DNA from 2 places in the Lacrimispora sphenoides JCM 1415 genome. Region 2 is predicted to be linked to the other one. Evidence: riboswitches for the same ligand, from Rfam matches in the RefSeq annotation. Region 2 holds a riboswitch; the other holds the start of a gene.
The links. A riboswitch is a leader RNA that binds a small molecule or an ion and turns the genes downstream of it on or off. The one in region 2 is predicted to bind FMN.

Region 1: it holds a riboswitch for FMN, as region 2 does, so the genes downstream of both, ribD (bifunctional diaminohydroxyphosphoribosylaminopyrimidine deaminase/5-amino-6-(5-phosphoribosylamino)uracil reductase RibD) here and BMX69_RS03385 (ECF transporter S component) in region 2, are expected to answer to the same signal.

The regions. Positions count from the first base shown of each region.
Region 1 is NZ_LT630003.1:2,609,147-2,613,651, forward strand. Features, by position in the region: gene BMX69_RS11785 (ABC transporter substrate-binding protein) at 48-1,484, opposite strand; FMN riboswitch at 1,804-1,918, shown strand; gene ribD (bifunctional diaminohydroxyphosphoribosylaminopyrimidine deaminase/5-amino-6-(5-phosphoribosylamino)uracil reductase RibD) at 2,071-3,171, shown strand; gene BMX69_RS11795 (riboflavin synthase) at 3,153-3,791, shown strand; gene BMX69_RS11800 (bifunctional 3,4-dihydroxy-2-butanone-4-phosphate synthase/GTP cyclohydrolase II) at 3,803-4,505, shown strand, end outside.
Region 2 is NZ_LT630003.1:767,031-771,535, reverse strand. Features, by position in the region: gene BMX69_RS03400 (KUP/HAK/KT family potassium transporter) at 1-1,587, shown strand, start outside; gene BMX69_RS03395 (PhzF family phenazine biosynthesis protein) at 1,785-2,633, opposite strand; tRNA gene BMX69_RS03390 (tRNA-Ala) at 2,929-3,001, opposite strand; FMN riboswitch at 3,096-3,211, shown strand; gene BMX69_RS03385 (ECF transporter S component) at 3,295-3,963, shown strand; gene BMX69_RS03380 (CPBP family intramembrane glutamic endopeptidase) at 4,377-4,505, shown strand, end outside.

The DNA of each region.
Region 1 (4,505 bases), 1.8 Mb from region 2:
AGCTGATGGGCATCTTGCAAAAGATCCCCATCAGCCTGATGCTATATTTATTTGTTAACTTTTTGGTCTAACATCTCCTGATAGTTATCGTTTGCTGTTTTCATAAGTGCTGGAATATCCGCATTCTTATCTGTGATGACTGCCTGAAGAACTTTTGTGAGTTCCGCATATAAATCCTGTGCGGAGCCGGGCTCTTCGGCTCTTAAGTTGCCACTCGTTTTGATAATATTAAAGTAGTCGTTGTAAAGCTTCATATCAACGTTACTATATTCTTCCGTTACTGCTGTTTCCGCATCTAAAACTTTCTGATCGACCCAGCAGGGGAAACGGGGAATTACAGGTACATTGTTATTAACTTTGTTCTGATCATCCGCTTTCATGCCGGCAATCGCTACATCTGTTGCAACAGGTGCTTTCCCCATAATCTCAAGGTAATCAAGAGCAGCATTAATCTGTTCCGGTGTTGCATCCTTTGAGAACATATAAGGTGTACCCCCAGATAAAGAGTATTGTCCTTTCGGTCCTGCCGGAATGGGAACGATCGATAACTTATCAACAGGAAGACCGTTAACCTGTGTCGGCTGGTTTACGGCATCGTTTGCAGCTATATACATAGCAGCTGTTCCGGTTCCTAACGCACCGAAACCAGTCCCCCAGTCTTCATTGGTAGGATCAGCAGTAAGTACGTCATAATCCCATTTTAACGATTTCACATATTCCATAGCTGCAATCGCCTCAGGACTATTTACATTAGCAGCATATTTTCCGTCTTTTAAAAGTGTAAATGTTGCCCCAAATCCCCAGGCAATGTTGCTGAAGTGCCACCCGCCTGCGCCATCTTTCGCTAAGAGGCATAAACCTGCCTGACCGGTCTTATCTTTGATTATCTTAGCTGTTTTAGCTAGTTCATCCCAAGTCTTTGGATACTGGGGAGATCCGTTTGCATCAACTAAGCCGGCTTCTTCAAAAAGCTCAACATTAAGCATCAGACCAAGTGCATATCCATCACGGGGAAGTCCATAGATCCTGCCGTCTTTGGAAAGCATATCGCGGATAGAAGGATTCATTGCTGCATCCCAGCCCCTGGCTTTTAATTCATCTGTAATATCAGCCACAAAGCCTCCATTAATTAACTTCTGGGGCTCTGTAAACCAAGTATCGAAAATAGTGGGCAGATTCCCTGACTCTGCTAAGGATACGAAGGTATCCGTTGCGTATTTGTAATATGCAGGAATCACTTCTACATTAGGGTGAGCCGCATTGAAGGTTTTTACATATCCTTCATGAAGCTTAACATCGTCAGTTAATGTATCTTCAGGCCAGATACCAAGCTTGATCTGGAATTTCTCAACAGGCGCCCCCGCTGCTGCTCCCTCTGTAGATGCTGCCACTGCAGACGTTTCGTTTTTTTTGCATCCAACTAACGTTGTTGCGACCAGCAGTAAGCACATAAGCATACTGACAAGCCTTTTCATTTTTTTCATAAATCTTCCCCTTCCTTTGATATGCTTTTATGTAGTTTTACGTTAAACTTGCATCGCAGTATGTTATGTATTGTTGATTTAACGTTAAACCTATTATAGCAGTTGTGAATTTTGTTGTCAATGAGTTTTAATTATTATTTATTGTTGTATATATTGCATTAAACGACATAATATTTGAACTGATACCATAGGTTTCATACTGCTGCTTTTGGCTCTCAAGGCAGCCTGCTTTTGGCCTATTCAAGCACTTAACGCAAAATAGCAGATATATTTCTAGTTGACAAATGAAAAACACATAGTATAATGATTTTTAATTGAATAATATCTTCAGGGCAGGGTTCAATTCCCTACCGGTGGTAAAGCCCACGAGCCGCAAGGCATGATTCGGTGTAATTCCGAAGCCGACAGTATAGTCTGGATAAAAGAAGATGATAAGTCACAGTATCTCTGTGTATATGTAAATTTGCTCTGGAACTAGTTTTTTTGTTCCAGAGTTTTTTATTGTAGTATATACCCTTCTGTACACGTGATTTTTATATGCCTTGAACGACTTTGTTCAAGGCATTTTGTTTTTAGGAGGTGCTGTATGACTGATACGGAATACATGCGATTAGCTTTGCAGCTTGCAAAGAAAGGATGTGGTTGGACAAATCCAAATCCCATGGTGGGGGCAGTGATTGTAAAGGACGGTAAGATGATTGGTCAGGGATATCACCAGAAGTACGGGGGCCTTCATGCGGAACGCAACGCCCTGGCCAACTGCGAGACATCGCCGGCGGGAGCAACCATGTATGTGACACTGGAGCCTTGCTGCCATACTGGAAAAACTCCCCCCTGCACCGACGCAATCCTGGAAAGTGGTATCCGGCGTGTGGTAACCGGCTCTTGTGACCCGAACCCGCTGGTAGGGGGAAAAGGCATTGAGCTGTTGCGTTCCAGTGGAATCGAAGTCACCAAAGGAATTTTAAAAGATGAATGTGATGCACTAAACCAAAGCTTCTTTCACTACATCCAAAACAAAACACCTTATGTGATCATGAAGTACGCCATGACTCTGGATGGGAAGATTGCGACACGTACTGGAAAATCCCAATGGATCACCGGTGAAGCGGCACGGCACCGTGTTCATGAGGACCGGCACCGCTATTCTGCCATTATGACAGGGGTTGGCACCGTCCTTGCAGATGATCCGCTGCTGACCTGCCGGCTGGAAAACAGCAGAAACCCGCTCCGCATCATCTGTGACACCCATCTTAAAACGCCCCTAAGCGCAAAGCTTGTTGCTACATCAGGCATGACCGCTACCCTCCTTGCTACGGCAGACACGGATCATGACAAACATCGGCCATATCTGGAAGCAGGCTGTAACATTTTGGTACTTCCTGAAAAGGAAGGGCATATTGATCTAAGCTGCCTTATAAAAGCTCTGGGCGAAAGAAAAATTGACAGTGTATTACTGGAAGGAGGCGGTACATTAAACTGGTCTGCGCTGCAATGCGGAATCGTCAACAAAGTACAGACCTACATTGCCCCTAAGCTGTTTGGAGGCAGCGGGAAAACACCGGTAATGGGCCTTGGAGCAGACAGCCCGGATAATGCGTTTCATTTAAGCAAGCCGGTCATCTCATGGTTGGAGGAGGATCTTTTATTGGAAAGCGAGGTAATCAGGTGTTCACAGGAATCATAGAAGAAATCGGCAGAATACAAACCGTCCGCAAAGGTGCAGAGTCCTCTTCTATCTCTGTTCAGGCAAAGAAAATCATGCAGGATGTCCGCATTGGGGACAGTATCGCTGTCAACGGCGTGTGTCTCACGGTTACAACATTTTCTCAGAGCGGATTTACTGCCGATGTTATGCACGAAACCTTTAACCGCTCCTCTCTCGGAAGTTTACCAACGGGTAGCCCTGTCAATCTGGAACGTGCAATGCCGGCTAACGGAAGATTTGGGGGGCATATTGTCTCAGGCCATATTGATGGTACCGGAATGGTTTCTGCCATTGAAAAAGACGATAATGCCGTCTGGTATACGATCAAAACCACCCCTGGCATTCTGCGGTATATCATTGAAAAGGGATCTGTAGCGATCGACGGAATCAGTCTTACCGTTGCAAACGTAGGAAGGGACTTCTTCCGCGTTTCTATCATACCCCATACTGCATCAATAACTACTTTATCACATAGACGCGTTGGCGACAGGGTCAATCTTGAGAACGACTGCATCGGTAAATATGTGGAACGGCTGATGGGCATACAGCAATCCAAACATAATATCACCGCCGACTTTCTTACAAAATATGGATTTTAGGAGGAATTAAAATGGTTCAATTTAACACCATAGAAGAAGCACTGGAGGATCTGCGGCAAGGAAAAATTGTTCTGGTGACAGACGATGAAAACCGGGAAAACGAAGGAGATTTTATTTGTGCCGCTGAATTTGCTACCACGGACCATGTGAATTTTATGGCAATCCATGGCAAAGGTCTCATTTGCATGCCAATGAGCGCAGAGTTATGTAATAAGCTGAAGCTCCCTCAGATGGTCTCTGACAATAATGATAACCACGAAACGGCCTTTACTGTGTCCATCGATTATGTCGGTACCACCACCGGAATTTCAGCAGCAGAACGCAGTCTTACTGCCATGAAATGCGTGGAGGACAACGCAAAGCCGGAAGATTTCCGCCGGCCCGGTCATATGTTCCCTCTTCTTGCAAGAAAAAATGGCGTTCTGGAGCGTAACGGACATACCGAAGCTACGGTGGATCTCATGCGGCTGGCCGGATTAAAGGAATGCGGTATATGCTGCGAGATCATGCGGGAGGACGGAACCATGATGCGCACACCGGAATTAATAGCACTGGCAGAAACGTGGGGGCTAAAAATAATTACCATAAAAGCCTTACAGGAGTACCGTAAAAGAAAAGATAAACTTGTTGAACAGGCTACCTGCGCGGATCTTCCCACAAAATACGGTGATTTCAAGGTTTATGGGTACATCAATAAGCTAAACGGTGAGCATC
Region 2 (4,505 bases):
TTTGGCAATAGCCAGAAAAATATTGTTTTACTTGTTATTTTCATTATCTGCGTCCTGTTTTTTATCCAGCATATAGGCACTGAATTTATTGGAAAACTGTTTGGTCCCATTATGTTTTTATGGTTCTGCAGCCTGGCTTTTTTTGGTATTATCAATTTAGTGGGAAATCCATTCCTGCTGCGCGCATTGTCCCCTCATTATGCAATCAATATCCTGTTCAGCGACGATAACAAGCTTGGCTTTTTTATTCTGGGAAGCATATTTTTATGTTCTACCGGAGCAGAAGCACTCTACTCGGATATGGGACATGTAGGAAGAAAAAATATCTATTTTACATGGCCATTTGTTAAAATATGTTTATTGCTGAACTATTTTGGACAGGGTGCATGGGTTTTATCTGCAAAAGGTAATCCTGCTCATGCCTTAATAGAGGACATCAATCCTTTTTATCAGATGATCCCTCATGGTATGCTGATATATGGTATCGTAATTTCTACTTTTGCCGCCATTATCGCATCACAAGCCTTGATTTCAGGTTCCTTTACCCTTGTATCGGAAGCAATCAAACTGAATCTGTTTCCAAAACTTCATACGTTATATCCTTCCCATTTAAAGGGCCAGCTTTACATTCCTGCAATCAACCGGATTTTATGCTTTGTCTGTATCGGAATCGTTCTTTACTTTCAAAGTTCCGAGAAAATGGAATCCGCGTATGGTCTTGCCATAACAGTTACCATGCTTATGACAACCATTCTGTTATTTAACTATATGCTGAAGAAAAAGACACCCATTGTGCTTGCGGTCATCATGCTTGTTTTCTTTATGAGTTTTGAAGTTTCTTTCTTCCTGGCAAACATTCTTAAATTTTTCCATGGTGGATTTGTTGCTGTCATTATTGCAGTTACCATCTTATTTGTTATGTATCTCTGGGACAGGTCTCATATTATAAAGATGCGCTACGTGGAGTATGTACCGATTAAAAGCTACATTCCGCAGCTAAGCCAGCTATGTACTGATCCAGAAGTTCCAAAATACGCCAGCAACCTTGTATGCTTAAGTAACTGTTCTAAACCAAAGGAAATCGAACGTAAAATCATGTACTTCCTTTTAGATAAACGCCCCAAAAAAGCGGACGTCTACTGGTTTGTAAACGTTTCTGTAACAGATGAACCTTATCAGGCTGAATATGCGGTTGAAAACTTTAATACGTCCAATATTATGAAAATAGATTTAAAGCTTGGATTCCGCATCGATCAGAGTCTGAATGTTTTTTTAAGGCAGATATCAACAGATTTGGTAAAGAATAAGGAAATAGAACCACAGACCAGCACATACTCCATTTTACCTAACCGCAGCCTGGGAGATTTCCGCTTTGTGTTTATTCAGGAAATCCTTTCCCATGAATCCTCTTTATCCGCCTGGGACTCTCTTCTGTTAAGAACCAAGTTCTTCATACAGAAATTTACCGCTTCCCCAACGAACTGGTTTGGACTTGATACCAGTGATGTTTATATTGAAAAGGTACCGATGTTTCTTGGGCATTCAGATCATGTTGTCTTAAAAAGAAACGATGGAAAAAAGAGTTAATAAGTTAAAAGTTAAGGACTTCTATGAAAATCAATTCATAGGAGTCCTTTTTTTGTAGCTGACGCACAGATACAAAATCATTGTCTTTTTAATATATAAAGCTCAAATAAAAACAAGGCAAAACACGTCTCCACATGTGTGGAATGTATGAAAAAGATACTTCTTGAATCTAGTGAGACCTTGGTAGTAGCGTATATTTAAATTAAAAGTTGTCCTTTCGCAATTATCTTAACATCTCCGGCCACCTTAATGTGTCCTGTGGATTGATCCGCAAATACTTTTATCTTGCTGGGTCTTCCTACAAAACCACCTTGATTAATTAATATATCTTCATCAGCATTGTAAATATTCCATTTATAGAAATAAGCTCCAGTCGGACCAGCTGCACTGCCGGTTGCTACATCCTCGATCAATCCTCTGTTATCCCAAGTACGACCTTCCATTCTATCTACACTAAACAAATAAACAAATTTAGCTTGAATTTTCTCTAATTGTTCCTCAAAGTCTTTGGTAATGATTTTTGCCTTTTCTAACCCTGAAGCAAGAGGAACAATCAAATATGGTAATCCAGTTGAAACAACCTCCATTGGAAGCGTGGGATGAAGATGGTCTGTTGTAAGATTTAGTGCATGCAAAAACATATTGACCAATTCACCCTCAACAGTTCCCAAAAATCCGGGTACCCCCTGATTCATCGTAGCTTGAAAATAGCCTTCCATTTTTACTGATTCCGCTTGCAAGGTTTTATTGTTTAACTCAAAAACTGCGGTTGCGTTTTGTATTTCTGCATACAGTCTCTCGTGAATTACTGCCATGGCTCCTAAAATCGGATGCCCGGCAAAATCCAATTCCTCTTCCACAGTAAAGATTCTAGCGCGAAAACGCTTCTCTCCGGTCTGTCTGAGAAAAATAGTCTCAAATTGCTTGAACTCCTGCGCAATTGCCTGCATAAATTGCACACTCATATCTTCTTCATGAAATATAACGGTCAAGCCATTCCCTGACAGAATTTCAGAACTAAACACATCTACATGATAATAAATCATTTGCTTTCTCCTTCTTCACCGCATAGCGTTTATTTAACAAGTTGTTTTTTATATAGTACTCTCCAGCAAGCAAATCACTTCTGTATGTGTAGATGCTGTGATTCGGATTCCCCAAAAGCGCAGTTAGGTCGTGGCGAGGCCTATGTTTTTTCTAGAAAACCAGATTACGGTTAAAATAACGGTTAAAGCCACATTTGTTCATAGAAAATGCTCCCTTCTAGATAAACAGCTTTATTATTTCAACTGTCTACCTAAAAGGGAGCATATCATTCATGCCTGCGGCTTATTATTTAAGTGGAGATAGTGGGATTCGAACCCATGACCTCTTGAATGCCATTCAAGCGCTCTCCCAGCTGAGCTATACCCCCATGTCCGCTATTATAGCAAAGCATTAAAAAAATTGCAACAAAATATTGCATTTATTTTTTAAAATGTTATAATAATTCAAGAACATTTGAATATAGTTGTCTTCAGGGCAGGGTGAAATTCCCGACCGGCGGTAAAGTCCGCGAGCGCAATTGCGCAGAATTGGTGTAATTCCAATACCGACAGTATAGTCTGGATGAAAGAAGATGTGTTAAATAGTGATAATACACCTGTTTATTTTTAACACCTGAAAGGCATACTTTCAGGTGTTACTTATTTTTCAGGAGGCTTTACCATGAATATGACAAAGCAAACAAGTAAACTCACCCTCATGGCCATGCTTTGTGCGCTGGCCTTTGTAGCCGTTGTGGCGATCCGGATCCCTCTGATCCCCATGCTGCCTTTCCTGGAGTATGAGCCTAAGGATGTTATTATTCTTACCGGCGGCTTCCTATTCGGGCCAATGTCAGCAGCAATGATCTCCGTTATTGTGTCTTTTGTTGAGATGTTTACCATCAGCAGCACCGGAATCATCGGACTGATCATGAACGTTCTTTCCACGGTGGCATTTGTCTGTCCGGCGGCTTACCTCTATAAGAAACGCCATTCCCTTTTGGGTGCATTCCTTGGCATGGTGGCAGGTACCTTACTCATGACCCTGGTCATGGTTTTGTGGAACTACCTTATCACCCCAATTTATATGGGATATCCAAGGGAAGCCGTGGTAAAACTTCTGCTCCCTGCATTTGTCCCTTTTAACCTTTTAAAGGGAGGAATCAACACAGCCCTGACGCTTCTTATCTATAAGCCGTTAGTCACCACGTTGAGAAAATCCAATCTCATGATTCCGGCTTCAACGGATGTACCAAAAAAGCGGAATTTCAATCTTGGTATGACCCTTGCTGCAGGAATCATCTTAGTAACCTGTATTCTGGCTGTCCTGGTTATGAAAGGTATTATCTAGTCAATCGGATATTCACAATCCGCTTTGATGCTTGCTCATAGCGAGCGAGTCCCGATTTACCGGGCATAACCTTATAGCTGCTATCAAAGCTTGTCAGAAGAGGCCTGCGCCCCTTCAATAAAAAAGTATTTTAAAGCACACGGCATAGTCAGTCTTGACTATGCCGATTTGCTGTTTGTTCCATTCATACCCGGTAGTTCAACCACACTGACCTAATTGTAATGGAGTTGTAATGGATATCTAACTGCTGTCCCCATTTACCGCTGCTCTTGCCGGTAGCGTAGATAATGACTTTTTTTAAAAACGAAAATTTCCAGCTTGTGGTAAGGTGTGGTATAATGAGGTTAGAAAAACAAAATGGGGAAGGGCGGGAAAAATTTAATGTATACTTCAAAATGTGAGGTGATGAAATCGTGACAAACAAAAAAATCACAGTACAATTTACGATATTGACATTTGCCATAGCCTATCTTGTGTCAGGTACTTTGATTGCTCTTGGGCAATTTGGATATTCCGTTCACAATTGGGTCCACACGCTACAG